DNA from 4 places in the Tumebacillus algifaecis genome. Region 2 is predicted to be linked to each of the others. Evidence: predicted binding sites of a transcription regulator. Region 2 holds the regulator's gene; each other region holds the start of a gene.
The links. The regulator LexA, encoded in region 2, represses DNA repair genes until DNA is damaged. The targets are predictions, from matches to a motif close to CGAACATATGTTCG.

Region 1 (7,524 bases), 910 kb from region 2:
TATCACTGAGTCTGGTTGAGTCGGTTCTCGCCAAGCCAGTTCTCGATGAAAAAGGTATGATCCTCGTCGGTGCTGGGGTCAAGCTTTCAGAACGTATGATAACGCGTTTAAAACAGCTTGGGGTCTCCAGCCTTTATATTGAAGATAAGCGCACGGACGACATTGTGATCGTCGATGCGGTGTCTGACGAGACGCGCCGAAGCGCAGTCAACACTGTCTACAACTCCATGCTGTCTATGATTGAAACGGAACGAGGTGCTCGTCGTGCCTCTCGCCCGCAGATCGGCCGCGAGATCTCCCGTGTTTTTCAAGACATCCTCGCCGATTTGAAAGCCAACAACAGCGGCTTGATCAACTTGGCTAGCATTTTTACAGTAGACGGATACCTCTATCATCATTCGGTGAACGTTGCCATTCTGTCCACCGCTTTGGGACTGGCCAAAGGGTACGGACAGAAGGAGATCACCGAGATTGGCGTTGGTGCCTTGCTTCACGACATTGGATGTACCAAAGTTCCACAAGAAATTTTGAACAAGCCTGGCCGCTATTCGGATCTCGAGTATGAGCTGATGAAGAAACATGCGGAGTGGGGTTATGAGATGCTGCGCGAGCAAGACGGCGTATCGCTGTTGTCCGCCCATATCGCGTATCAGCATCATGAGCGCAACGATGGGTCCGGCTATCCGCGCGGGTTAAAGGGCGATGAGATCCACGAATACTCGAAGATCGTCGGCATGTGCGACGTTTATGAAGCCCTCACTTCTAAGCGCTTTCATCGTGAAGCATTTCTGCCCCACGAGGCGTTGGAGTTCATTTTGGGAGGCGGCACCGCACTGTTCGATCTGTCCTTGGTGCGCCTGTTCGCGAAAAACGTCGCAGTTTACCCGATCGGCATGACTGTCAAACTCAACACGGATGAAACTGCCGTTGTCGTCAGTCTGAACCCCGAGTATCCGCAACGTCCTGTCGTTCGCCTGCTCACCGACGAGTACGGTCGCCGTTTGGACAGCCCGTATGACATCGACTTGACCAAAGAATTGACCATGATGATCGTCAGCTACAACGAGTAACATGTCCATAGAAAAACCCCACATGCCATGCGCTGTGGGGTTTTTCTATGGAGCGAAGATCCAACAGTCAACGCCTAGCGTTCACTGTTGGCCGAACTGTACAGCGCTTGCATGACCTCACGATGATCGCAAGTTTGCCGCCTGACAAGATTTAGTCACCCTTTTTCTTGCCTTTTTGCTGATCATCTTTGTTGTTTTTCTGATCTTTTTGGTCATTGCCATTGTTCCAGCTCTTATTCTTGTTCTGATCATAGCCAGACTTTACATTCCAATTTTGATTGGGAGTATTCCAACCTTTTTGTTTGTCGTCCCCCTTCTCGTTGGAGGACTTTTTCGGCTGGGCCTTGCTATTGTTGCCATCGTGCTTAGCGGACTTGTCAGACTGGGAAGACTTTTGATCCTTGCCATTCTTGTCATCCTGCTTCATTTTGTTTTTGTTGTCCTCTTTTTTCTGCAGCCCGGGTGGTGTTTTCTTGTCTTGCTCGCGATGGTTCATGTTGCTCGGCACGATGCGTTGCTCGACCGTCGGCTCCTTTTGATTTACTTTCTTTTCTGCCATTTCGCGATGCCAAGCGTCCAGTTGCTTGCCACCCTTGAGATCATGCAGCATTTCGGCTAACTCTTTACCGCGCTTGTTGATCACTTTGGAGACCGACTCGGTTTTGAACTCATCAATGGCAACCTCAAGACCGCTTTGCATCGCTGCCAGATACAACGCATATTTGCCGGGAGACAAGCCGGCTTCTTGGGCCGCATCGCGCACTTCCTTGGACACGACTAGCCCCTCTACGGAGACTTCAGCACCGGTGTTTTGCGCCATCGACTGCACTTTGGCAACCAATTCACTCTCCACTTTGACTAGGTCGAGATCCGCTTTCATTTCCTCTTCCGCTACAGCCGGAGATGCAGTGATGATCACATCCGTCTTCTCGTCGAGGTATCCTTTGGTGTGCGCAACAGCGGCCAGTTTTCCAACTGCCTCATCGACCGACATCCCTTTTAATGTCAGTCCTGCCAACACCAAATCTCCCTCGTCGTTCAGCGACGTTGCCGTGACCACCTGTTTGTGATTGTCAATCGAAAGTTCGATACTCGGATTGATGTCAACCGTCACGTACGCATACGCAATCGGCTCCGAAAAAAGTACAGTGCTGGACCAAACACTAACGGCAAGCAGCACCGACGCTGCGACCACACCGACCTTCTTCAAAGTGGTGTTGAAGGTTTTTTTGTACCAAGGGAGCGGTGCGGCTTTGATAGGACTCCGCTTTTGATGGATCACCTCGTTAGGCACATCAACTTCCTGACCGATGGTCATTCCATCCACCCAAGGTATCTTCAAAAACGTTGCGTCTTTGGTCATCACAACGACCATTCCATCTGCTACTTGCATGACAATCCCTTTGTTCTGCATCAACGGCCCCCCTTTCGAAAGAAAATCATCTCCACCGCAGTTATATGATATAGTCTTGCAGCATTTCGAAATCGCCGATCAGGATCAAGGAGACCGCGATAATATATTTTCGTTGGCGTTCGATCGTCTTGCGGCTGACGCTGACATGTTTCATCAGCGCTTTGAGCGGCAAGGATTTTTTCGCCATCAGATAGTCGCAAAACTCCTGTTGTGAAGCGATCACTTTTGCAACTTCCATCGCATTTTCACGCGCATCCTGATGTTTCGGCGATAGATCGACCAACTCTTCCATCGAGATGTCAAACTGCATCAACAACTCCGTAAAATGCAGAATCTCATGTCGCCTGGCATCGCTTTCCACCTGCTTTTGATGCTCTTCGACAGACTTTTGCACTTCGACGTAGTTGATCACATTCTCTTCTTCATCTTCCACCTCGAATTCGGAGAAAGGCAGGTCGCGCTGCTTCGACTGCTTGGAGCGATAATAGTCGATCAAACGTCGCTTGATCACAGTGTCAGCAAAGCCAAGAAAACTGGTGCCGCGATTTAAATCATATCGTTCGATCGCTTCGTTAAAAGCGGAAAGCGCAATGCTAAACTCATCGTCTTGCCCACGGCGAATGTACCGTCCCGTTGCTTGGGAGGCGCTCTTCGCAACGAAAGGAATATACTCTCGCAACAGTTGATTTCGTGCCTCTTCATTCCCGCTGCGTGCCTTCATCAACAACTGATTGAGATCTGATGTCTCCTCCGATTTCTTGCGTCGGAACGGTAAGAGTCCCACCCATTCCACCTCGCTTGCTATAGGATTCGTACACCCAGGTCGTATTATGGGGCATCAAACGAGAGTCGTGTAAATATTTTTGTCGGACTATCAATCCGGACAGGTCAAACCAAAATGATGGTACCCGTGCGGCGTGACAATTCTCCCTCTAGGTGTACGTTGGATAAACCCGATCTGCAACAGATAGGGCTCGTAAACGTCTTCAATCGTATCCGGTTCTTCGCCGATTGTAGCCGAAATCGTGTCGAGTCCGACTGGACCGCCGCCAAATTTTTCAATGATCGTCAACAATAGTTTGTGGTCAACCTCATCGAGTCCCTTGTTGTCAACTTGAATCAACTTCAACGCATGATCTGCCAGGTCGGCCGTGATCACACCGTCCCCTTGCACCATCGCAAAGTCGCGCACCCGCTTGAGCAGTCGATTGGCAATCCGCGGGGTGCCCCGCGAACGCATGGCCATCTCCGCCGCGCCGTCTGGCACGATCGGCACGCCCAATATCTCGGCGGTGCGGACGATGATCTTTTGTAAATCCTCAAGATCATAATATTCTAAATGGCAGACTACACCGAAGCGATCGCGCAATGGCAAGGACAGCATGCCAGCACGCGTGGTCGCTCCAACCAAAGTGAACGGCGGGAGATCAAGCCTCACTGAACGCGCTGCCGGCCCTTTGCCGATGATGATGTCGAGCGCAAAATCTTCCATCGCCGGATAGAGTACCTCTTCCACACTTTTGTTCAAGCGATGGATTTCGTCGATGAACAGCACGTCGCCTTCCTGCAAATTGGTCAATAGCGCCGCCAGATCGCCCGGTCGTTCGATGGCCGGGCCCGAGGTGACGCGGACATTGACACCAAGTTCATTGGCGATGATGTTGGAAAGCGTCGTCTTGCCAAGCCCGGGGGGGCCGTACAGCAGTACATGATCGAGCGCTTCCCGGCGCATCTTCGCCGCTTCGATATATACTTTCATGTTGTCGCGCACCTTGCGCTGCCCGATCATCTCGTGCAAATAGCGTGGGCGCAGCGTCTCTTGTTCGCTGTCTTCTTGCAGAGGTTGAGATGTCACGAACCGATCTTCCACGAAATACCTCTCCTTATTGGCGCATCATTTGCTTCAGAGCGAGCTTGATCAGGCTTTCAATGGGAACACCTTCTGATATCTCTTCCGCAAGGCTTCGGACAACCTCATGCGCTTCTTTTTCAGTATAGCCGAGACTGGTCAGCGCTTCATGCAACTCTGCTCCTAGTCCCTTGGATACAGGCGCCGCTTTGCTAGTCCCTTTTCCTGTAGCCAACGCAGGCGTCGGCAACAGCACAGCCAGATCGTCAAGCTTCTCTTTCAGATCCAAGATCAGCCGTTGAGCCGTCTTTTTACCGATCCCGGGCAGTTTGGTGAGAAAATTGACATCCTCCGAGCGAACGGCGAACACAAATTGGTCCGGAGTACCTGCCCCAAGGATCGCGAGTGCGACTTTCGGCCCAATTCCGTTTACGTTGTTGAGGCGGGTAAACAATTCTTTCTCCTCTTTTGTGCGAAACCCATATAAAAGATGGGCATCTTCTCGAACATGATGGTGAGTGAACAGGCGCAAATTCTCGCCTTCATTCACTTGGTAGGCGGTCGTGCCGGTCACGAACACGCGATAGCCGACACCGTTAACGTTGATCACCAGATGGTCAAGTTCTGCATAGGCGACTGTGCCTTCAACAAATGCGATCACTGCTTCAACTTCCTTTCCGCAAGGCTTTGCAGCGGAGCGGTATGCGCATGGGTGATCGCGATCGCCAGCCCATCTGCCGCATCGTCAGGCTTGGGAATCTTCGCGAGTCCAAGCAGCATGCGCACCATCTCCTGAATCTGTTTCTTCTCCGCTTTTCCGTAGCCGACGACAGACTGCTTGACTTGCATCGGGGTATATTCTGCGACTGCAAGACCCGCCTCCCGAGCAGCGAGCAATACCACGCCGCGCGCTTGGGCCACATCGAGCGCAGTCGTAACGCTCTTCGCAAAGAAAATCTGTTCAACCGCCATCGCATCTGGCTTGTGCCTCGCGATGATTTCGCGTATCGCACCGTAAATCTCGACCAGGCGATCGGGGATCGGTGTGTTCGGTTTAGTCTCCACGCACCCATATTCAACAGGCTTCAATCGATTGCCAATCAAATCGACCACGCCGTATCCGGTTCGCCCGTATCCTGGGTCGATTCCAAGTATCCGCATGTTGGCAATGCCTCCTTAGTCGTTCGGTAGGAACGTATTCGATGCCGAACATACATTTCCTTTTTAACATAGAACAACACAGAAAGCTATGGCAGTATCAGGTAGACATAATGTGATTTTGCGAAAAGATGACCCGCTCTGTGGAACTCGATTTTTTCCAATAAAAAAATGCTTCCACCAGGTAAATTGAGTATAACAGAGGGGGAATTCACTATGCGTTATCTTTGAAGATGGAGCTTTTCCTATAATTTCTTACAAAAAAAGTTCTAATTTCTCTGAAACCTTTTACATCCCTATTCCGTCTATTTATATGAAAACAATTTTCCTGAAAGGGGCGATGGTGTCTTGGTTGCTGAAGTGATCGCGCTTGTACTGTTGGTAGGTACTGTAGGATTTGGACTGACGATGATCGCGTCGGTCGAAGATGAAAATGTTGGAGATGACTCAGACCAGGTCACCAACGTACAATAGATCGCAAGAAGAAAAGGCACAGCATTAAATCGCTGTGCCTTTTTATTTTCCCTTAAACTCTTTATACCGCTTCTCTTCCTGTAGGGCCGCCCATTCCAAACGTGGCAGTAGCGCTTTGCGATTTCCAGTTTTACCATAATCATACCACTCTCGAATCACCAGTGACGGATAGGACATCAGGGCCTCAAGAACGCGTCTGTTATCCTCGCACAAAGGATAGGTACGATCATACGCTTCGACCATCTCTTGAAACAGTCCCGTTTCATGTCCGTTCAAGTAGAGCGCATGGTTGAGCAACTGGTAGAGATCATGCACGCGCACGTCGAGCCCCGCGAGATCGAAGTCGATCAGAGCGGCCGACTTTTCCTGCCAGATAAAATTATGCGGTGCCGGATCACGGTGGCAAAAGGCGCCACTGCGATTGTCCCGCTCCAACGCTTGCAAAAATCGAGGACCTTGCAACTCCCGCACCGCCTGCTTCGCCCGTTCCGCAAACGGCCGCCACAGCTCACCCAATGCACCGATGCGATAGGTCGCTTCTTGAGCGCGCTCCAAACGATGGCGGTACTTTTCCCATAGTGGCGGTACGCGCAGAGAGGAGGTCTTCTCAACCAGTTTTGCCGTGGGGACGCGGTGCAAAGCGCCAAGCGACACAGCCGCAGCCTTGCGTTCCTTGGGATCATACATCGACAAATGCCGTCCCGAAAGCCAAGGCTGCAACGTCCACAGCCCTCCTCGGTCACTGATGTACATGTTCTGCTCTTTCGTTTTCAAATAGGGGGCGATCTCCACACCGGCACAGACGACCGCATCCAAAGCGACTCCGATCGCATCCAGACGCTTTTTCATTCCTTCGCCTTCATAACGCTTGAGAATCATCGCTCCGCCGCTGGTGCGAAGGCCCGTCACTGTGCGAAGTTTGACCGCTTGCATAAACGTGAGCCCGTAGGCCCGCTCAAGCTTGCTGAGCAGGTTGTCTGTCAGCAGAGTCCCAAGCGACTCCCCCCTTTCCATACAAAAGGGAAGCCGGTCGGGCTTCCCTTGCTATAAATTTTATTCGTCCTCGCGATAGAACGTCTTCGGCATCATGCCCATCCCGCCGCCGTGCGCCATCTGCATGTGCTGGTGGTACAGCATCGTGTCGTGGTGAACGTTCCCATACAGATGAAGCTGAGGATGGATGAAATGATGTTTGTGTCCACCGCATTTGCAGACGTGATGTTTCGTTTTTTTATGGCAGCATTTTTTGTGCTTTTTATGCTTTTTCTTATGGGAAACCGGGATGTACATCAGCATCATCGGGTGGTGCTGTACAGGCTGCGGCATCATTTGCATTTGTTGCACTTGCACGTTTTCTTCATGCGGTGCGTAGTTCATGTGCGGTGCGTACTGAATGTTCATCTCAATCGGGGAAACCATTTGCGGCGGATGTACCACCGGGGGGTGCACGATCGGTTGTTCCACAGGCGCCATCTCCTTTGGTAAAGTCAGTTGTTCTTTGGGCATCAGCGGCGGTTGAAAGATCGGAGCGGTCAATTGCTCCTTGGGCATCAGCGGCG
Region 2 (7,524 bases):
AACGATAGGCCGTGTCCAGCCTTTCAATGAAGAAGCAGTTCGAGCGGGCCTCCCGTTTTGGTTCAATCGCATGCGTAAGCGCATTCATCGCTACTTTAAAATCACGGTTCGCCGTCTTCTCATCCATCTCCGGCCACAGCAGTTCATAGAGTTCGTCGCGCTGTACCAACTGCCCATGTCGGGTGACCAGCAGTTGAAACAACTGGCGTGACTTTTCGCGCTTCCACTCTTTGCGGGCCACTTCCTCCAAGCCCCGCACGACGACAAATTTGCCTAGGGTCGAGATGCGCAGCGTATACCCCGGGTGTTTTTCTGCGCCTTTGCAACCCATCATTCGCAATACTTTTTCCGCGCCTTCCAAGCCCAATGCATCCCGTGCTTCAATCAAAAACGGCACGGTCATCTGCAGGTCGCTCGGGCCAAACAGCGTTCGTCTGATAAAGAGATCGTAAAATCCGTGCGTTTCCACGCTATGTAACAGCTCGGTCACCTGTTGTCTGAATTCCGCTTTGTTTTCCAATCGCAAATACAGCATCGACAGCCATAGCCGGACGCCAGCAAGGCAATACTGATCACCGCACGCTGCAAACCCCGCTTCCGCCTCCAATAGCCAGGGCAGCGCTTCCTCGCAGTACCCCCATGCGGTAAGCACCGACCCCTGCGCCAGACGCAACAGGTTGGCACACCACAGATCATGGACGTGCAACGCCAGCTCCAGCCCTGTTCGCGCATATGTTTCCGCCAATTCAAGTTCACCGAGCAGTCCTGTGGTGATGCAAAGTCCCATCAGTCCTTCAACTTTACCGCGCTCCACACAGAGTTCTTCGCTCATCCGCACAGAGCGGTGGTAGCAAGTCTGCGCCTCTTCCAACCGTCCGGCTAGCACCATCGCATGACCGAGCCGCATAAAGCCTACCGCTTCCACAAATGGCGACTGCAATTTTTGCCCGATCGCGATTCCCTGTTCGGCGTGCCAGCGCGAGGAGTCCGCTTCGCCGAGGAACGCATCGATCAGCGACAGCAACAAATGCATCTCCCGGTGCGATTTGGCGACGCGGTGCTGTCCGTTCGATGCGTCTCGCCACTCTTTTTCGATGATCGCAAGCGTCATCTGCCGCGCAGACTTCAGGCGACCGGTCCGCAGGTGCAGACGCACGTCCAACTCATCGCGCACCTGTTCTGGCATCAACGCGTCGGCGCGCTGAATCATCTCTTGCGCCTCCCGTAACTGCCCGGAGTTGGTGTGGTTCTCAGCCAGTAGCCGCAGGGTTTGAAACGTTTCAGCCGGGTAGTCGTCGCCGAGGATCTGGACCGCTTTTTGCAACCAATAGTTCGCTTTGACTGGCTGGATCGTATCGAGAAACACTTGTGCCTGCCCGCGATAGACATAGCTGCGACCTAGCGCATCTCCTTTTTGGATATAGCCACCCTCCGCCAGCGTGTACCAATGTTCCGCCTCGTGAAAACGGGACAGGGCGCGATCGACTTCGCCTCGCCAAAACAGCAGTTTCGGATATTGTTCGAGCACAGCACCGGGCAGTTTGTCGATCCAACCTTTCATCAGCTCCAATCGGCCATTTGCCAGCAACTCTTCCCCGTGCATCAGCAGAAGCCGCACGACCGCTTGCATTTTGTCGGCAGCCGAATAATGTGCCATCGCCATTTGCAGATCACCGCGCCCTTCATAGAGGGCAGCGGCCATCTCCTGAAGGTCTGTCCACTCCGATCGCTCGAGCTTTTTCACGGCGTGCGTTTCTAAAAATTTTTGAAACAGCCGATGATAGCGATAATGACCAGACCCGGCTTCGGTCACGAACAGACCGGAGCGCTCCAATTGCCGGAGCATCTCCGCCGAGTTGACCCGCCCAAGCAGCAGATTGCAAACGTCCGGTTCCATCGTCTGCAGAATGCAAGTGCGCTCCAAAAACACCTGCACTTCTGGCGGCTGACGGTCAAATACTTCTTCGGCCAGATAGGTGAGCAAGGCTCGTCCCGCTTCTGGCTGAGTCTGCCAAAGTTCGGGCAGTCCCATGCCTCGCTCCAACCCTTTCCAGATCATTTGCAACGCGATGATCCAGCCTTCTGTCTGCTCCTGAATTTCGCAGACCTGCTCAGGGTCCAACACGATGCCATATTCTTCTTCAAACAGCGCCGCGATCTCGCTTGTCGAAAAGGTCAGCTCTTTTTTTCCGATCAAGAGCAGGTCATAGGTAGCCTGCAAGCGCTTGATCGCATCGATCTCCAGCATTCTGCGGCTACCGATCACCAGATGGAGATGGGCAGGCAGATAACGAATCAAAAGATCGAGCACCGTCGCGATCTCGGGAACTCCCGCCACCGTATGCAGATCGTCAAGCACGAGCACCGTCGGGTCCGGAGCAAATTCGGCAAGATCGTTGATCAGCAACGTCAGACAAGGTTGCAGCACCGCATGCGAGAGTTCAGCATCTTCTAATAATCGCAGCGAGCGTTCGCCAATCTGCGGCTGAATCGCTTTGAGGGCATGAATCAGATAATTCAGAAACAGAAAGGCATCGCGCTCCCCTGCTTCCACCGAGTACCAAGCGATGTGGTCAAACTGTGAACACAGATGAGCCACCAGCGCCGTGCTCTTGCCGTATCCGGCATCAGCTTGCACCAGCGTCACCGGATAATCGGCCACTTGAATCAACAGCTCGTCCAACCGTTTCCTGCGCAAACATTGAATTTTGACACGAGGCGGCACCAATTTGGTAGTAAGCATTAGCGGCTGTGAATTCATAAGCGTCCTCCTTCGTGCAAATACTTCCTGAATTTTCTTAACTAAATCCCCAGACCTATTTCGTGTCCCGAACTGACAATCCCTGCCGCAGAAAAAATGCACCTGCGCACAGGTGCATCCTCTTCCTTCGTTATGCAGTTGCAAAGCAAAGCGCAGTCAGTTGCTTTTTATCGATTTTTCCAACTGGCGTCATCGGCAGTTGATCGAGGAAGACATACGACTTCGGCACTTTATACCGAGCCAAGTGTTCCGTACCGTACAATTTGAGTTCGTCTGCAGTTAAGGTGGTACCGCCCTGCAAGACGATCACCGCCGTCACGACCTCTCCCCATTTGGGATGCGGGACACCGATGACCACCACTTCCTTGACAGCCGGATGCGCAGCAAGAATGTGTTCGATTTCCAAAGGGTACACATTTTCCCCGCCTGTGATGATCATTTCCTTCTTGCGGCCGACGATATAATGATACCCGTCCGCATCGCGCCGTCCGAGATCGCCCGTGTGCAACCAGCCGTCTTGCAACGCTTCGTCCGTAGCTTGTTGGTTGTTCCAATAACCGGAGAACACGTGCTGCCCTCGAATCAATAGCTCACCCGTTTCCCCTGGAGCTACATCTTGTCCCAAACCATCGACCAGCCGCACCTCGTTGTGCAACATCGGCAAGCCGACACTGCCGATTTTTACTTGGGCGAGATCAGGATGGATGTAAAAATTGTTCGGGCCCGCTTCGGTCAACCCGTAGCCTTCTTTGAATTGCAAACCTTTCGCCCGGTACGCCTCATAGATGTGGAGCGGACAAGGCGCACCGCCTGAGAGAAACGTATGCATCGTCGCGGACTTATAATCCGAAAATTCGGTAGATTCTATCAACATGTGGTGCATGGTCGGGACGAACAGCGCGATCGTGCACCTTTCGCTTTCCAACACTTGAAGCACCGTAGGTGGATCAAACTGGTCACCGATCACCGCCGTGCCGCCCATGTATAACACTGGCATCAGCAGCGCATTCAGCCCGCCTGTGTGAAACATCGGCAGGTAGACCGGAGTCACTTCTTGCTCGGTCAAGCCCCAAGACGCCACCGTATTGATCGAGTTCCAAAGCACCGCTCGATGTGACAGCACGACTCCTTTTGCTTGACCTGTCGTGCCACCTGTATAGATGATCGCCCACGCCGCTTCCGCATCCACTTCTGTCGGTCGATACGTCTGTGCCCCCTGTTCGACCACCGTCTGGTATTCATCCTGTGCCAGAATCAGCGGCACCAAGCCGCTCAGCCTCTCCCCCGCTGCTGCAAAGCGATCATAGCAGACCAGCAACTTCGGCGTACAATCTGCCAGCACATAGGTCAGTTCCGCATGTGAAAAGCGGTAGTTGAGCGGGACGAAGACAGCGCCCGTCTTGCCTGCCGCAAACAGCAGTTCGAGATAGGAGGCTGAGTTGGGAGCCAACAGCGCAATCCGGTCACCAGGCCCGATACCCTGTTGTTGCATCCAACTGGCCAGTCGGTTCACACGAAGGTGCAACTCCGCATAGGTGAGGCGCAGGCCCGTACCCGCCTCGACCACCGCCGTCTTGGCGGGAGTGAGACGGGCGCGGCCTTCCAGCCATGGAAACCGCGCCGTCCCCATCAGAAGCTCAAGCCTCCATCGACAGCAAGCACCGCGCCGTTAATAAAGCTCGCTTCATCGGAGGCCAGGAACAGATAGGCATTCGCGATGTCGCGCGGCTGACCGAGGCGGCGCAAAGGGGTCTGTTGCTTCATCACATCAAGCACTTTATCCGGAACCTTATCGGTCATGTTGGTGGTGACAAAGCCCGGTGCGACCGCGTTGACGCGCACGCCTTTCGGACCGAGTTCTTTGGCCCACGTCTTGGTCATGCCGACCACCCCTGCCTTGGTTGCAGAGTAGTTGGTCTGACCGACATTGCCGTACTGAGCGACGACCGAGGCCGCATTGAGGATGACCCCGCTACCTTGTGCCATCATCACTTTAGCAGCCGCTTGGGTGCAAAGAAAAACGCCAGTCAGATTGATCGCGATCACCTGATCCCACTGCGCTTGCTCCAGTTTGACCAAAAAACCGTCGCGGGTGATGCCAGCATTGTTGACGAGAATGTCCACACGGCCAAAATGTTCAACAGCAGCCGCTACGACCTGCTCCGCATCATGGGACGACGACACGTCCGCTTTTATAAAATGAGCCTCTGCGCCAAGTCCGCGCAGCTCTTTAACGACAGCCAATCCGTTTGCTTCATCAAAATCGGCGATGATCAGCTTTGCCCCCTGTTGCGCGAACAAGAGTGCTGTCTCCTTGCCGATCCCGTTTGCTCCGCCTGTGATGATCGCTGATTTGTCCTGTAACCGCATTGATCGATCCCTCCATCATGTACACGTTCTAATGACACGTTCTGTTAATGAAAATTATACCACGCATTGTTACAGGGCAGTTGCAAGGGTCAAAACTCAGCCAAGGGTGAGCAAAATAAGAACTTACGTTTGTATCCGCTACCAACCTGTGGTATAATTTCATCAACAATGAATTGGCGAACATATTTTCCCATCATCATATAGTGCTCATACCATGTAGTTGAGGAGTGTTTCTTGCAATGATCAAGCTGTCCAAGCGGCAACAGGAAATCATGGAGTTTATCAAAAGAGAAGTCAAAGACAAAGGGTATCCCCCATCGGTTCGTGAAATCGGTGAAGCGGTCGGACTGGCCTCCAGTTCCACCGTGCACGGTCACCTCGCCCGCTTGGAGCAGAAGGGCCTGATCCGCCGTGACCCGACCAAGCCACGCGCCATCGAGGTGCTTGACGAGGACCAAGCGACCGACTCCCGTTTTGAATATTCGACCGTGATGGCCCCGATCGTTGGCCGTGTAACGGCAGGCTTGCCGATCACCGCGATCGAAAACGTGGAAGACTACTTCCCGTTGCCAACTCGCTTTGTTGGTGACAGCAATGTATTCCTCCTGAACGTCGTCGGTGAATCGATGATCGATGCAGGGATCTACGACGGCGACCTCGTCATCGTCCGCCAGCAAGCTACCGCACACAACGGTGAAATTGTCGTCGCCATGACGGAGGACGATGAAGCGACCGTCAAGCGCTTCTACCGCGAAGCTGATCATATCCGCTTACAGCCGGAGAACCCGACCATGGAAGCGATGCACTACCGCAACGTCACGATCCTCGGCAAAGTGGTCGGCGTGTTTCGCGGAATTATGTAAACCTACTATCCTTCCGCCCGCTTTGGGCGGTTTTTTTATTTGTCGATCATCCAACACAATCAAAAAAACCTGCCCACAAGGGCAGGTTTTTTACTTCTTAGTACATGGTCAAGTATTGGTTGCGCTCCCATTCGGTGACGGTTGTGCGGAACATATCCCATTCGATTTGCTTCGCTTCGACAAAATGTGTGACGACATGTTCGCCAAGAGCGCCGACCATGATTTCGTCAGCCAGCAGTTCGTCGATCGCCTCTTTCAGCGAAGCCGGCAAGGAGTGGATGCCATTTTCCAAACGCTCTTCTTCGTTCATGACATAGATGTTGCGGTTGACCGGATCGGCCAGCGGCAGATCGCGACGAATGCCATCCAGACCTGCTTGCAACAGCGCTGCCAGTACGAGGTACGGGTTGCACGCCGGGTCGGGGTTGCGGACTTCAATCCGAGTGGACAGACCGCGGGATGCCGGGATGCGAACGAGCGGCGAGCGGTTTTTTGCAGACCATGCGATGTAGCACGGCGCTTCATAGCCCGGAACGAGTCGCTTGTAGGAGTTGACCGTCGGGTTGGTGATCGCTGCAAAACCGCGCGCATGCAACAACACCCCGGCCAAGAAGTGTTTCGCAGTTTCGGACAAACCGAGTTCATCGCTTTCATCGTAGAAGGAATTGGTGTTCCCTTGGAACAACGACAGGTGGCAATGCATCCCCGAGCCGTTGATACCAAAGATCGGCTTCGGCATGAAGGTCGCATGCAGGCCATGTTTGCGGGCGATCGTTTTGACTACCAGTTTGAAGGTCATGATGTTGTCAGCCGCGGTGACAGCATCCGTATATTTGAAGTCGATCTCATGCTGACCGACTGCAACTTCATGGTGAGAGGCTTCGATCTCAAAGCCCATCTCTTCGAGCGTCAGCACGATTTCACGGCGGCAGTTTTCACCGAGATCCACCGGTGCGAGGTCGAAGTAACCGCCTTGGTCGTTAACCTCGGTGGTGATATTCCCTTGACCGTCGAGCTTGAAGAGGAAGAATTCCGGCTCCGGACCGACGTTCATCGTATCAAAGCCCAGCGCTTTTGCATCTTCCAGCGCGCGCTTGAGCGTGGAACGCGGGTCGCCTTGGAACGGCGTGCCGTCCGGCATGTAGATGTCGCAGATCAGGCGAGCAACTTTGTAACCTTTTTCCGTTTCCCACGGAAAGATCAGCCAGGTGTTGAGATCCGGGTAGAGGTACATATCGGACTCTTCGATGCGAACAAAGCCATCAATTGAGGAGCCATCGAACATCATCTTGTTATCCAACGCTTTCTCAAGCTGGGAGACCGGGATTTCGACGTTCTTGATCACGCCGAGCAAATCGGTAAATTGCAGTCGGATGTAACGCACATTCTCTTCTTTGGCCATGCGTTTGATGTCTTCTACTGTGTAGCTCATTTCTGGTTCTCCTCCTCAGGCTCCATCCTCATGCGGGATGAATGCTCTATGTTTATTTAATGGAAAAACCGCGATAGGTCGCCAGCGTTGAACGGGTT
Region 3 (7,524 bases), 590 kb from region 2:
AAGCAGAACCGGAAGATGCTGCAAAGCCCTTCATGTCGCAAGAGAGCAACAGCGCTTCTCCTTCGATGTACTCGATCGAAACGTTTACATTGTGCGGCAGACGACCTTCACGCGGACCGTTCAGGCGGGTCTCTTCGATGTTGTTCAGAATGCCGTCGATCAGCTTGTCGCGCAGCACAGACAGACGAGCAGACTCTTCTGCCATCTCGGCCACAGCCAGTTCGATCGCGACGCTCAGACCTACGATGTTCGCCACGTTTTCTGTGCCTGGGCGCAGTTTGCGCTCTTGACCGCCACCAAAGTACAGCGGCTGGGTACGGACGCCACGACGCATATACAGGACGCCGATACCTTTCGGGCCGTAGATCTTATGACCGGACAATGCCAAGAAATCGCAGTTGATCGCTTTGACGTCAACCGGGATCTTACCGACCGTTTGTACAGCGTCGGTGTGGAACAGGATCTTGCGCTCACGGCAGGTCGCACCGATTTCTTCGATCGGCATGATCGTGCCGACTTCGTTGTTGCCGTGCATGATCGAAACGAGCACAGTGTCGTCGCGCAGCGCGTTTTTGAAGTCTTCTACCGAAATGCGGCCTTCTGCGTCAACCGGCAGATAGGTCACCTCAAAGCCTTCCTTTTCCAGCGCCTTGAACGCATCGAGCACAGCATGGTGCTCAACGACAGTCGTGATCAGATGGTTGCCTTTTTTCTTGTTCGCACGCGCGCCGCCAACGATCGCAATGTTGTCAGCCTCTGTGCCGGAACCGGTGAAGACGATCTCTTTCGGGTCGGCATTGATCGCCTTTGCCACCTTCTCGCGCGCTTCTTCCATCAGCTTGCGAGCCGGACGGCCAAATTGGTGGATGGACGACGGATTGCCGTACACCTCTTTAAATACGTGCATCATCGCATCGAGAACTTCTTGGCGAACCGGAGTGGTTGCCGCATGGTCCAGATAGACTTTACGCAAAACTGTCATCTCCTTCACAACTATGTGTTACTAAGGTTGCTTTCTCAATTACTCCGCAGATTGCTTCTGCGTATAGAGTTTGGCACTGCCCGTGACGATATCGTGGAGCGTGATGTCGTCTAGCACGGCAACCATCGTATCTCGCAACTTCTCCCAGACGACCTTGGTCGTGCAGTTATCGGTCTTGGAGCAACATAGCTCCGTGTCCTCCTCAGAGGAATGCAGACACTCGACAGGGGCGATTTCCCCTTCCAGCACCTTGACTACCTGACCGACGTTGATCTCCTCTGGAGATCGAGCCAGTCGGTAACCTCCTCGAGCACCGCGTACACTGGAGACAAGCCCCGCCTTCCGAAGTTCCGCAAAGATCTGCTCCAAATATTGCTCCGGAATCTGTTCCGCAGAAGCGATCTGCTTGATCGGAGTAGGACCTTCATCCGCTTTTTGCGCAAGATAGGTCATGGCCATCAAGCCGTAATGACCGCGCGATGAAAGCTTCAATGTACGCACCTCCTTGGGACAAGCAGCTATTCGCTTACGTATACCATCTCTAATCTTGACTGATTAAGTCAGGATTATGTGCAAAAAACAAATCAGGAATCGTGAATCCTGATTGATTTGGTCAAGATTATTATAGTCATGGGAAGAGAGGAATGTCAAGACTTCTCCAATCCATTTTCCAGTTTGTCAATAGCTAATTGAGAAGGATTTTCAATTATTTTCTTTGTCAGATTTGCGGTTGTCGATGATCACAGGTGCGGCCACAACCGGGGCCTGTCCTGTGCGATTTTCATAGCGCATCAACTTCTCCACCGCCGGCTCAGCCAGCAAATCGATCTCACGCTGAATCTTGCGCGCCAGATCGAACCGCCCTTCGCTTTCTAAAAACTTGCCGACCTCCCACAGGTCATTGTAACGCTCAATCTCCTCGCGCCCCAACAGTCCGCGCACTTGTACACTGATCGGTCTCATCGTCCCAATCCCACCTTTTCCTTAACTAAAATCCTCCGCCGACGAGAACAGATCGAGCTGGTCGGTACTCAGCGGCGCTCGCTCGACTTCCTGTCCGAGCAGTTCCATCATATCAAACGCGTTTTGCACCGCATAGTTAGAAAAGTTGTTGTTCATCAACAGATGTACGCGCTGTGCCTTTCCTTTCAACTCCGCAACCTGCGGCACCCACTCCGCTAGTTCTTCCTTGCGATAATGATAGCGAAAACGCTCGCCTGCATGTTTCGCATCCTTAATATACCACGTTTCCTCGTTGCGTCCGTGAAAGCGCACAAGAGCAAGCGATGACTCCGTAACTTCCACCACCGCGGGGATGCTGGCGTCGCCTACCTGCGGCTCATCGACGATCGTATTGACAATCTCCTCCCTGCGCAAAAACTGTAGCGTCTTTTCCCGCATCTCCCCGTCGAACCAAGAGCGATGCCGAAATTCAACAGCCACGGTCAAGTCGTGAAAAAAGTCTCGGCACCTGCGCAGATAATCAACATTTTCCCGATTCAGCACATACCACGGCGGCAATTGAAACAGGAGTGCTCCGAGCTTCCCCGCCTCGACCATCGGTTGAATCGCATGGCGGTACAGCGGAAACAGCTCCTGCCGTTGCTTGGGGTCGAGCGTTCGCTCATGGCCCGTCATGCCTTTATACGCCTTCATGTTGAAGGTAAAAGCCGACCCGGTCGTCGCAGCCCAGCGTTCCACATACTTCGGGTTGGGGATGGCATAAAAACTGGAATCCACTTCGACGAGTGGAAAATATTTCGCATAGTATTCCAACCGTTCATTCGGTTTCACTTTCTTCGGATAGAAATCTTCATGGTCGCCCCAGGCACACGTCCCGCATAAAACTTGCCTCATTTGGGTTCCACCTCCAAAACAGTTCCCTGACTTCTACTTCTACTTCTACTTCTACTTCTACTTCTACTTCTACTTCTACTTCTACTTCTACTTCTATTCTGAGTAAAGTACACGGTTATCTGTAAGTAAATCCCTTCAGTTGGTCAATTGATTAGATTCACTTGACATATTTAGATTTCAGATATAAGAATAGTGTGTAGACTTTGAACAATCTAACTTTACCTACATTTAATTCAATCAGTTCATTAACCAATCAGAGGTATCAAAGGAGGACATGTCGTGAAGCATATTCAACTGGTCACTGAACTTCCGGGCCCTCGCTCGCAAGATCTTTTACAACGGATGGAAACTTCTGTCGCCAAAGCCAAAGTAGACCGCACGTTGATACCCACCATCATCAAAGAAGCCACTGGGGCGCTGATCACAGATATCGATGGCAACACATTTATCGATCTGGCCGGCGGTGTTGGTGTCTTAAATGTGGGCCACAGCCATCCGCTCGTCGTGGATGCGATCCGCGAAGCCGCGTTGAATTTCACACACACCGACTTGACGGTGGTGCCTTACGAATCCTATATCCTTCTTGCCGAAAAATTATGCAACCGCGCCCCCGGTTCCGACCCGAAAAAAGCTTGCTTCCTCAATTCAGGAGCAGAAGCGGTTGAAAGCGCGGTTAAAATTGCACGCAAAGCAACAGGTCGCCGCGGGATTATCTGTTTTGAAGGTGCTTTTCATGGCCGCACATTGATGGCGCTGTCCTTGACCAGCAAAGTCAAACCTTACAAAGAAGGCATGGGCCCGTTCGCACCTGACGTATTCCGCGTGCCCTTCCCTTATTCCTACCGCTGGCCAGGCTTCCCGAATGACGAAGCGGTCTGCAGCGCTGCGTTTGAACAATTCAAACGCGCCTTCACCACTCAAGTAGCACCATCAGAAACAGCAGCGGTCATCCTCGAACCGATCCAAGGTGAGGCTGGCTTTATCGTGCCACCGCCAGGCTTTTTGCAATTGGTTCAAGACTTCTGCCGCGAACATGGCATCCTGCTGATCGCCGATGAAGTGCAAACTGGCTTTGGCCGCACTGGCGAATTTTTCGCCTCCGACCACTTTGGCATCGAACCTGACCTGATCACCGTCGGCAAATCGATCGCCGCAGGTCTTCCGCTCTCCGGCGTGATCGGACGCGCGGAGTTGATGGACGCAGCGGGCGACGGTGCTGTTGGTGGCACGTATGTCGGCAACCCGGTCGCTTGCTCGGCAGCCCTCGCCGTACTCGACATTTACGACCAAGAAAACTTGGGCGACCGCGCCGTGCAGATCGGCCATCAGTTGCAGCAACGCCTGCAAAAACTCGCTACCAATTCACCTTTGGTCGGCGAAATTCGCGGCGTTGGCGCGATGACCGCTTTTGAGCTGGTACGCGATCACGAGACACGTGAACCTGCGACCGATGAAACGGCCGCCATCATTCAAAAATGCCTGCAACGCGGTGTCATCATCTTTAAAGCTGGCTTGTACGGCAATGTCATTCGATTCCTGCTCCCGCTCGTGATCACACCTGAGCAACTGGACGAAGCGCTTGACGTCATCGAACAGGCGGTGATGGAAGTCACGGCCGAGATGTACACAACGCGATAGATGCATAAAAGGAGACACCCCTGCGGTGTCTCCTTTCTCGTCTTCAACTGGTCACCTGTTGCTTTTCTCGCATCAGCGCCCATTGGGTGCGAGCGAGCTTCACATACTTCGGCAGCGCTTGCTTGTCGCTGATTACCTGTTGAAAATATTTCACCGCTTCCTTCTGCTCGCTGAGTCTGCGGTGCAACTCGCCAAGCAGATAGATGATGCGCCCATCCGTATCGATCATCCGGTCGTATTCATAAGCATGCGTGTAAAAATGAAGTGCCTCACGCAAAAAACGCTGCTCCTGCGCCAGATCGTCCATCTCCCGGTACAGCCAAGCCACTTGTAGACAAAGCCCGCCGATGGTGCGCTCCGGCTCGCCCATAAATTGTGCGCAAAACAAGGCCAGCTTGAAGGAGACCAACGCCTGTTCGATCGAACGCATACCGCCGTACTCGCGAGACACCCAACGCGATCCGACTTGCTGACGGTAGAGCTCGCGTTTATAGGACGTGATCTTCGGCTTCGTTTTGTCCAAGAAAGCGTATCCACAGTCAGGACATACATTGATCGCATAGTAATTAGGATTCACGATGCTATAAGTTGCGTAAAAGTCACCTTCCACATGTAGCGCTTTAATCGCTTTGGACAGGACTTTTTTCGTAGTATAACCCTGCGAACATAGCGGGCACGTAATCTTCCGGTCATAGAAGGCATCTGTAAAATTCATGACTACTCACCCCACTCATGAAAAATTCAGGACTTATGTCCCTATAGTCTCATGAATGACACCGTTCGACAATATACTCTTCTCGTTGACGTGCGAAAGGATTTGTATTCGCTACAGGAATCGCGTATAATGAGAACAAACGTTCGTAAAAATAATCACACGTCTACTGTCACACTTTAAGTATAGGGAGCGATCGAATCGTATGAACCGTGGAAACAAGCTTTGGGAAGGTCACCGCATGATACTGCCTGAACACCGTGCCCGCCTCTTGGAACGAGAGACGGTGCCGTGCCAATTGCCGGTCATGACCGAAGACATGCAGGAAGAGATCGAATACCGGGTTCAGGAAGCGATGGTGCACCGCAAAGCACTGCGATTTGTCGTCGGTGAATCGGATGGCGAGCACACCGTAGAAGGTCGGGTTGTCGCCTACAAGCCGGATACGCGAAGCTTGCAGATCAGCAATGAATGGGGCAAGTTTCTGCTCCCGATCCAAAACATCGTACGCGTTTTCTAATCCATACCATATACAAAGCGGCCTGCCGACGATCGGCAGGCCGCGTTTTACCTTCTCTCTAAATGAGCGTTCGAACGGCAAGCCCCTACATCACAAGCAACGCCACCAACACCTACTGCCCCCAACTGACACAGAGCAGCTCCACCGCTTGCTGTTGCGCTTGCGGCCAGTAGCACCCTATCCTCTGGCATACAACAGCAGAAAGACCACCATCGCTCGTCCCACAGCTGTTCGGAATGTCACACTGGTCGATCGTACCGCTACCAAACACACGGTTTGGCACGATCGTCAAGTTTTTCCACCGTCCTTTTACGCACTTTCCCTCTCATGTTATACTAGCAGGGACAGTCTGTGAAAGGAGTAATCCCATATGAACCAAAAATTCGTCCGCACCGTATCTCTCGTTCTCGCCATCGCGATGGCCGTCTCGCTTCTCTACTCGATCACCTTTAGCCTGCTGTAAGGCAGTATGATAATAATGAGAAACGGCCTGCCCGCGAACATCGTGCAGGCTGTTTTGTTACCCAAAGCTAATCGGCTCATCCCAGCCGCACAACCATTCGTTGCTACACTCGATCAGAAGCTATTAGAATTAGAAGCTACTTATATAAAGCTGCGTACGAAAATCCGATCAACACACCAAATCCCACCGTATCGGAGACATGCGACCCAAACAAATTTAACAAGATCAGCAGGGTGATCGTAGCAATCCCCGACACGAGCAAGCCGAGCCCCACCTTTTGCTTGCTTTTCATCCGTCTCAGCCCCTCCTCAAAATCACTTCCACTTTCGTATGCCCACTCGCTTCGACTTTCATCACAAAATAGCAGGACTCGCCATTCAGAACTGATCCTGCCAACACAAAAAGACCCTGCCCCGATCGGGACAAGATCTTTCGCTAACTCTCGCCAGACAGACAGTCAGTTCAAGCTACTCCTGCTGCCCTTGCTGCGCTTTTTTCTGCTCATGCAGGCGAATCCGCCGCGCCACCTGCTCATAATACTGATCGGTGTTCTTTTCGCCGTACTCCCACTCCGGATCATCTCGGTAACGCTGTTCCAGCCACGGGTCGGCATACAGATGGTACCCGCGCTCCTCCCAGAAGCCCGGTACGTCATCGGCCACAAACTCAATCCCGCGCACCCATTTCGCGCTCTTCCAGAAATACAAGTGCGGCACGACCAAACGCAACGGCCAGCCGTGGTTGGGCGTCAACACTTCTCCATCATGCGAATGGGCAAACAGCACATCATCGAGCAACAGGTCGGCAAGTGGTAGATTGGTCTTCCAGCCCTCTTCGGCATGGATCACCACAAACTTCGCGTCCGGATGGACCTGGACAAGATTCATCACATCGCGAAACGCCACTCCATCCCACGTGTTATCCAGCCGCGACCAGGTTGTCACACAGTGAATATCTGACGTCGAACGGTAAGCAGGAAGCGCATTAAACTCTTCCCACGTCAGCACCCTTTCCTGATCCACAAGGCCAAAAATGCGAAATTCCCACGTATCCAAGTCGATTCGCGGCACCGTGCCCGCATGCAGTACCGGCCACTTTTCGGTCAAATACTGCCCTGGCGGCACTCGATCTTTGTTATCATTCGAATTCACCCTGTTTCACTCCTATTCGCACAGCTCTCCGTTTACCATCCAGCGCCAAGTCCCCATCGCCTTCAAACTGCTGCCGATACAAGCTGGCATACAAACCATTTTGCGCCAAGAGCTCCTCATGATACCCTGCTTCCACCAAACGCCCCTCTTCCAGCACCAGAATCTGATCTGCCGCTAGAATCGTGGACAGGCGGTGTGCGA
Region 4 (7,524 bases), 530 kb from region 2:
CGATGCAGATTTCGGCTCAGGAACGGAAGAGGCATTGAAGAAATTTGTTGAGGAGTTGTCCAGACACTTGGAATAATATAGTGAAAAGCCGCCATTCGATTCTGTGACGAAGGCGGCTTTTCGCACGGCTATTTCCATTTTTCGATGCCGACGATATAGGCTTGCGAATAACCGATCCCGAGTTTTCGCGAGTGCCGCAGCAGTGCTCGAATGATCGATTCATGTCCGTTTTTCATCAGTGTTTCGACGATCGTCTTCGCCGTAAACGGCGTGCTCATCGATTCCTGCACGTCCGGATCGTGTTCAAGATCGTCGAGCCAGTCGTCGCTGTAGTGGGGACCGAGGCGTTCTGCATACGCCTTTTTGTACAGGTCTTTGAGCGAAAAGGGCAGGTTGAGTGCCTTTAAATAGAAGTCCAGTTGATAGAAGGCTTGGTCTGGTGTGTATTCCGTATGATGAAATTCTTGTGTCACTCTGCCTCTCCCCTTTTCCGTTGACCTTGATATCGTTACTCTATATATATTACAAATTCAGGTGCTTTGACCTCTTTGGAATTTTTTTTGGTACAATATGATGGAGTTGAATGGAGGAGGAAGTCAAAGTGGATTTCTTTATGGCGTTAGCGTTTGTACTCGTGGGATTGCTCACGTTTGGATTTATGATGGTCTTTGCACGCAAGAAAAAGAAATAGGGCTCAGGAACTTCAGAAAACGAAGTTCCTAACCCTATAGGGAGTGAAACGCTTCGTTGGTACGCCGGAAGAGGAACATGGCGATGAGAGGAGTAAGTCCAACCAGCAAAAAGGTCAGTTTTAGGGACAAGCTGGCGGAGACGATCAACTGCAAGCCGATCATCGCCAAGATTGACAAACAGCGTCCGCTGTTGACCAGCGCTTCTCGGATGACAATGTATTCAACTTTGCGGTGGACCGCTTCTGGTAACTGCCCCATCACATCGAAGGTGAGGCAGGAGTAGGGAATAACAAGCAACGGTGTGAACAGAGCGTTGGCAATCCCAAAAGTAAACAGGGAGAGCTTGTTCACTTCAAATAGGAGCAACAGCACGGAGAGGCCGAGCATAAAAGCTGCGGTCGTGACAAAGGTGATTCGCCGTGTATTGGTTAAGTAACGTTTGACTACATAATAGGCGATCAGCGATCCGCCCGAGGTGAACAGCAGGTAACGTGAAGCGGTCAGTTCGTCACGCGTGACCATAAATACCAGCAAAAAAGGTAAAAAGGACAGCGTTCCTTCACGAAAACCCATCGCGAAGGACATGGACAGCATCTTTCGCCACAAATTCTTGTGTTCTCGCGGCGAAAAACCGGCGTACAAATCGAAAGAGGGGGGTCCTGCTTTCGGTTTGAGCAGCCAGGTGAGCAGTACCGCGGTCAAAAACAATGCAAACGAGATCGTGAAAATGATCGTGTAGCCTTTGATCGGCAGGGTGGAGAGAACGCGCCCAGCGAGCAAGGGGGCGGCCATGGTGGCGATCGCGAACAAAAAACCGTTCGCCCCATTGTACTGATCACGAGTTTCCGGTTCGGTCACTTCAAAGACGAGCACATTATAGGACAGCCAAAAAAAGCCAGTGCCGATTCCCTGTAACATTCCGAGCAGCACATATAGGCTGATCACCTGTGAGCCAAGGCTGATGATCAGGATGTAAAACAGGGCGAGAATGGCGACGCCAAGGCGCAAGGTGTACAAGCGATCGCTCTTTTTTGCGATCCAGCCTGCGATTGTGTACCCGATTGCCGAGAACAAAAAGATGTAAAAGTTGTAAATCGCAATCTGCTCAACGCTTTGCAGGAATTTCCAAAGGTAGATGTTCAAAAATGTGTTGGATAAGGCGCTCGCTCCCGCAAAAAGGGTGTTGATCGAAAGCAGCCATTTGGAGCTGGGCGGCAGCAGCTGCCGAGTGACTTCTGTCGCGTTCATGAACCTCCTCCTTTTTGTGAGATAGACTTTCTACAGCATGCCCGCGAGCGAAGTGGGATACATCTGGAAAAATTCACAAAGCTGTGTTGCGACTCGAAGCTTTTGATGACTCTGTGTTATACTAGCAGGGAGTACCGTCTTTTGCATCTTAGGCAATCAACAGGCAGGAGCGTTCAATTTACAGATGAAACAAGGAATCCGCAAACTCATTGCAGCAGGCTGTCTGACCGCTGTGTTCGTCAGCGGTTGTTATAAACCAACTTTTGAAAATATGGAGCCAAGTTCGATCAAATGGTCGATGTCTTTCGTCTCCACCGCCGAAAATGAAGAAGAGAAGCACAGCGTTGAACAATTGGTAAGCGAAGTGGCCAGTGAGAACGGGTTGTCCTCCGCAGTGGTCTACTCGACAGACGCGAACGCGTTGTCGCAAGTAACGGAGTACCCTGGACTTGATCTGGTCGTAGCTGCTGCTGATACCCCTCAGATTGGGGAATTGGCTGCTAAGCATCCTGAACTGCGTTTCTCTCTGCTTGGTGACACCGCCGAACCGAAGCTGAGCAATGTCCGTCACTTGATCCACGATCGCAAGAAACTGCTTTTTCTAGCTGGTTTCCTCGCTGCTGAAGCCAATCGCACTTCGAATGCACCGTTTACAGTGCTGGTCAAAGAACCGCGCAGTGCAGACGATGCGGACTGGCAGATGATTCTTGCAGGGCACCACTATGCAGGGCGCAACGATGTGCCGCAACAAGTCACGATCTCTGCACTTGAAGGTACGACGACAGGGCAGGGGGAGGTTGGGCAACAAAACCCTGGCACATCCAAACTGAGCGGTCTCTCCATGGTGTTGCTCGATCCACCGTCCGATCGGGCGTGGGAGCGATTGAAAGCGAGCAATCAGGTGCTGATCCGCACCGACGAGCGAGCTACGGCCGTACCGCTTCAAGATCGTGTCATCGCACAGCCCGCTTCGCTGTACGAGGCAGCACTGCGCCAAGAAGCAAAACTGCTGGTATCCGGAAGTTGGACAGGTCAGCAGAACGTCACATTGACGGGAAAACGAACCTTTCAAGTCCTTACGCCAGCCGCTTTTGCAAACGGGCAGATCGATGTGCGACTTGAGCTGATCGAAGAACAGATCGGCGCAGGCTCGTTGAACCCAGAACAATACATTGCGGCGGTACGGCAAGGAAACCGCGCCGATTGACCGCCAAAGGGGATGAATGATGTGGAGGATTGGTATCTGGAATATCACATCCATAAGGACAGACCGGGTCTGCTCGGTGATATCGCCTCACTGCTCGGGATGCTGTCGATCAACATCCTGACTGTAAACGGTGTCGAAAACAAAAACCGCGGTTTTCTCTTGCAGACGGATGACCGCCAAAAGATCTCAGCCTTGCGCTCGATGTTGCGCAAGGTGGAAAATATCACCGTCACGGCCCTGCGCCAACCGACATTGATCGACCGTCTGGCCTTGCGCCACGGGATGTTTATCGAGCGCGAATCGAACGAGAATGTCAAAACGTACAAATTTACAAGGGCACAACTTGGAATTCTTGTGGACTTTTTGGGGGAATTACTAAAAAAAGAAGGCAATCAGGTGATCGGCATCAGGGGCATGCCACGCGTTGGCAAAACCGAATCGATCGTAGCGGCCAGCGTCTATGCGAATAAGCGATGGTCGTTCGTGTCATCGACGCTCTTGCGCCAAACGATTCGCTATCGCTTGGAAGAGGACGAGATGGCGACCGACAACATGGTCTACCTCGTTGATGGTATCGTGTCTACGCTGCGCTCCAATGAGCAGCACCATTCGCTGGTGCGGGAGATCATGCGTTTACCTGCCCCCAAGGTGATCGAACACCCTGATATCTTCGTTCGGGAGACAGAATTTGGTTGGGAACATTTTGATCGGATCATCGAGCTTCGCAATTCGCCGGAGGAAGAGATCTCCTACCAAATGATCCAAACCGGATTTTCATCCTTCGATATCAGTTAACGAAAAGCGGCATAGTCTCGAAGGAGGGATCAATGTGGAGGAACTCGGTTCTGAACTGAAACGAATTCGCGAAGAAAAAGGTTACAAATTGGATGATGTCCAACAGGCGACCAAGATCCGCACCCGCTATCTGGAAGCGATCGAGTCGGGCGATTTGTCGGCGTTACCTGGTGTTGTCTATGCTCGCGGTTTTATCAAGAGCTATTGTGATTTCCTGGAGATCGACGGTCAGGAACTGCTCGAAGCGCATGGGATGGCTGCAGACAAAGCGGACACACAGTTGGAAGCGGTGCGGGTCACCCATACGGACAAAAATTTAGGCAAAGCCTCTTCGTTCAACACCCGTTTGTTGCCGCAGGTGGCGATTGTTGTCGGTATTCTGGTAGTTCTGACCACAGTCTATGCTGTCTGGGTGAACAAAGATCAGCAAGAGGTCGGCAAGGAACCGGTGACTCAATCGACAGAACCTCCACAAGGGATCACACAGACGCCAGACACGACTGTCAAACCGGAAGGACAGGAAACACCGGAGCCGCCCAAGCCGACAACGGTCGTACAGCAAGTGCAAAAGGAAAACAATCTGACCACCTATCAGGTCACAGGTGCTAAGGACATGACGATGGAGCTTGCAGCACTCGATGACTGCTGGTTGGAAATCAAAGCGGACGGCAAGGTGCTGGAGTCGGGCATCGTCAAAAAAGGAGAGACCCGCACGTGGAAAGCGAATCAGTCGATCGCGTTGCTGACGGGGAAATCCAAGTTCATCACGGTCAAGATCAATGAACAGCAGGTGCAGGTCGAACCGCTTTTGCGCGGCTACACATTCCTGTTCAACCTGAAGTCGTAAACAGGCAGTAGTGGTGGGGGTCGGCGCATCAGGAATCATTTTGCTCGTCGTTATGTTTCGACGGGCGGCCGATGTAGTGTCCAGGTTTCATGACGCCCATGTCGATCCCCAACCGCTCTGTCTCTGCGGCGATCACGTCCAACAGTTTGACAAGTCCCGCTCGATGGAGCGTTTCAAAGATTGTCATCAGCGAGTAAAATTCGTCCCGTCCTAATCGTACATACGGGTCCTCCGACAAAAACTCTAACCATAACGCCCCCGGCATTTCCTCCCATACCTCTCCGTACGCTTTCCTGTACAGATCTGCAACTGTGAACGGCACTCGGATGGCGTAAAAATATACGCTCAATTGATCGAGTGCGCGGGCGAGTCGCAAGTCTTCGTGACTCTGCACATCCATCACCTCCCGCTCCAAAAATCATTCAGAAATCGCGCCCGACCTTCCGCGCTTAACGTCGCCAGCAGAAAACAGTGCCGGACCTCATATCCCTTCTCCACATAGGTGATGTGAAAGTCCATACTGTTTTTTTCTTGTGCGATCACCCGCACACCATGTCGTTTGAGTTCGCGCTTGGCAGCGCCGACTTGCTGGAGCAGCATGGCGTGTATAGCCTCCAACTGCTCGATATAGGCAGCCCCCAGATGAAGGGGGATGTTGCTGAGCAGCTTGATGTCCGCTTCGAGCTGCTGTCTGAGCAAGTGCAGGGTCAGAACCTCCTTGACCGTGGAAAGTGGGTCAAATCCACGAGACGTGGCCACGCACCTCCTTTTTCAGAACATACGTTCTTGAGAATGTATGTTCGTATTCTAACACCACGTTCGACATTTTAAAAGTACGAACGCAAATTTTACTGTTTGGGATTTTTTGGCGCTAATCGTTTGACGCTTTGTGTTATACTTGTTGAGATACATAGTTGTTGACAGGAGGTTTTTCAGATGGCGAAGGACGCATCTTTTGACGTCGTGTCGAAAGTGGATATGCAAGAATTGGACAACGCAGTCAACCAAGCGAGCAAGGAGATGATCTCCCGCTTTGACTTTAAAGGCAGCAAAAGCTCGATCGAACTGAAGGAAGAGGAGATCCTCCTCGCGTCTGATGATGAAGGCAAGTTGAGAAGCGTCATCGACATTTTGGAGAGCAAAATCATCAAGCGCGGCATCTCGCTAAAGTCGCTTGACTATCGCAAGGTCGAGCCGGCTGCGGCGGGCACCGTCAGGCAGACGGTCAAGATCAAGCAGGGCATCGATCAGGAGAATGCGAAGAAGATCGTCAAGATCATCAAAGATTCGAAGATCAAAGTGCAAGCGTCCGTTCAAGGCGACGCCGTTCGTGTCTCTGGTAAGAACCGTGATGATCTGCAACAAGTCATCCAACTGCTCAAAGGTGCGGACGTACCGGTCGATTTGCAGTTTAACAACTACCGTTAACGTTTTCAGGAAGACTCTGCCCGAGGCGGAGTCTTCTTCCTTTACTTTTGACACGTATACTTCATTCGTTTATACTGAAGGGCAGATTGCCAAGCTTTGCTTTGGCTTTGGAGGACAGGCAATATGACACAAAAAACCATACAAAAAGTACATTTCGTGACGCTCGGTTGTGAAAAAAATCTTGTAGATTCAGAAGTGATGATGGGCATTGTCAAAGGCAAGGAGTATGAAATCGTCGACTCTCCGGATGAGGCTGACGTCGTTGTAGTCAATACTTGCGGCTTTATTGATAATGCCAAGGCTGAATCGGTCGAGACCATTCTCACCATGGCGCAGTTGAAAGAAACACATCATGTAAAATCAGTTCTGGTCGCTGGATGCATGGCACAGCGCTACCAAGATGAACTGATGACAGAGATTCCGGAGATCGACGGAATTGTCGGCACCCAGGATCTGATTCGCATCGACGAATTGATCGAAGAGTCACAGACCGGCAATCGTCCGCGCTATTTCTCCGCGGAGAACCCAATCTATCTCTACGATGAAACGACTCCGCGCGTACACACGACGGGCGGTTCCTCTGCTTATATCAAGATTGCTGAAGGATGCAACCACGCCTGCACGTTCTGCATCATTCCAAAGATGCGCGGCAAATTCCGCTCCCGTCCGATCGAGTCGATCGTCAGCGAAGCGGAAATGCTGGTGGCACAAGGTGTGAAGGAGATCGTTCTGATCGCACAAGACTCGACCGACTACGGTATCGATATCTACAAAAAACGCCGTTTGGCCGAATTACTCGCCGCCCTGAACGATGTAGAAGGGTTGGAATGGATTCGACTGCATTACGCGTATCCGGGATTCTTCACCGATGAAGTGATCGATGCGATGGCTCGCCTTGACAAAGTGGCGAAATACATCGATATGCCGCTTCAACACTCTGAGAATCACATTTTGAAAGCGATGCAGCGTCCAGGTCACCAAGCAGGTGTCAAGAAATTGGTGCAAAAGATCCGTGAGCGCGTGCCGAACGTGGCGCTTCGCACTTCGTTTATCGTCGGTTTCCCAGGGGAGACGGAGGAAGACTTTGAAAATCTGTGCAACTTCGCACGCGAACTGGCCTTTGATCATATCGGCGTGTTTACCTATTCGCCGGAAGAAGGCACACCATCGGCAGAGTTTGGCGAACAGGTGTCTGAAGATGTCAAAGACCGCCGTTCGAACATCTTGATGGAAGTGGCGCGCGAAGTGGCAGCAGAACGTCAGGCGCGACATGTTGGTCACGTTCTCGACGTGCTGATTGAGAAGTA

Region 1: a site for LexA is predicted at 5,540-5,553, ahead of ruvC (crossover junction endodeoxyribonuclease RuvC). Genes of this name have one in related genera too.
Region 3: a site for LexA is predicted at 5,325-5,338, ahead of CIG75_RS07385 (YolD-like family protein). Genes of this name have one in related genera too.
Region 4: a site for LexA is predicted at 5,579-5,592, ahead of CIG75_RS11610 (YhjD family protein). Genes of this name have one in related genera too.

What each region holds. Positions count from the first base shown of each region.
Region 1 covers NZ_CP022657.1:1,364,979-1,372,502, reverse strand. Annotated here, with positions in the region: gene CIG75_RS06335 (HD-GYP domain-containing protein) at 1-1,070, shown strand, start outside; gene CIG75_RS06330 (anti-sigma factor domain-containing protein) at 1,222-2,484, opposite strand; gene sigI (RNA polymerase sigma factor SigI) at 2,525-3,268, opposite strand; gene ruvB (Holliday junction branch migration DNA helicase RuvB) at 3,359-4,354, opposite strand; gene ruvA (Holliday junction branch migration protein RuvA) at 4,368-4,994, opposite strand; gene ruvC (crossover junction endodeoxyribonuclease RuvC) at 4,991-5,494, opposite strand; gene CIG75_RS06305 (phosphotransferase) at 6,008-6,979, opposite strand; gene CIG75_RS20610 (LysM peptidoglycan-binding domain-containing protein) at 7,019-7,524, opposite strand, start outside.
Region 2 covers NZ_CP022657.1:2,275,727-2,283,250, reverse strand. Annotated here, with positions in the region: gene CIG75_RS10110 (AfsR/SARP family transcriptional regulator) at 1-2,761, opposite strand, end outside; gene CIG75_RS10105 (class I adenylate-forming enzyme family protein) at 2,892-4,391, opposite strand; gene fabG (3-oxoacyl-ACP reductase FabG) at 4,391-5,131, opposite strand; gene lexA (transcriptional repressor LexA) at 5,371-5,994, shown strand; gene glnA (type I glutamate--ammonia ligase) at 6,092-7,426, opposite strand; gene CIG75_RS10085 (MerR family transcriptional regulator) at 7,483-7,524, opposite strand, start outside.
Region 3 covers NZ_CP022657.1:1,688,987-1,696,510, reverse strand. Annotated here, with positions in the region: gene nifS (cysteine desulfurase NifS) at 1-973, opposite strand, end outside; gene CIG75_RS07410 (RrF2 family transcriptional regulator) at 1,022-1,474, opposite strand; gene CIG75_RS07405 (hypothetical protein) at 1,685-1,945, opposite strand; gene CIG75_RS07400 (DUF72 domain-containing protein) at 1,967-2,839, opposite strand; gene gabT (4-aminobutyrate--2-oxoglutarate transaminase) at 3,119-4,477, shown strand; gene CIG75_RS07390 (DUF2225 domain-containing protein) at 4,521-5,192, opposite strand; gene CIG75_RS07385 (YolD-like family protein) at 5,395-5,709, shown strand; gene CIG75_RS20655 (hypothetical protein) at 5,822-6,001, opposite strand; gene CIG75_RS20650 (hypothetical protein) at 6,309-6,464, opposite strand; gene CIG75_RS07380 (sulfite oxidase-like oxidoreductase) at 6,640-7,323, opposite strand; gene CIG75_RS07375 (ABC transporter ATP-binding protein) at 7,310-7,524, opposite strand, start outside.
Region 4 covers NZ_CP022657.1:2,810,694-2,818,217, reverse strand. Annotated here, with positions in the region: gene CIG75_RS11645 (hypothetical protein) at 1-76, shown strand, start outside; gene CIG75_RS11640 (hypothetical protein) at 129-473, opposite strand; gene CIG75_RS11635 (MFS transporter) at 726-1,940, opposite strand; gene CIG75_RS11630 (type 1 periplasmic-binding domain-containing protein) at 2,125-3,147, shown strand; gene CIG75_RS11625 (DUF3388 domain-containing protein) at 3,160-3,942, shown strand; gene CIG75_RS11620 (helix-turn-helix domain-containing protein) at 3,977-4,789, shown strand; gene CIG75_RS11615 (hypothetical protein) at 4,818-5,189, opposite strand; gene CIG75_RS11610 (YhjD family protein) at 5,189-5,548, opposite strand; gene CIG75_RS11605 (YajQ family cyclic di-GMP-binding protein) at 5,726-6,217, shown strand; gene rimO (30S ribosomal protein S12 methylthiotransferase RimO) at 6,341-7,524, shown strand, end outside.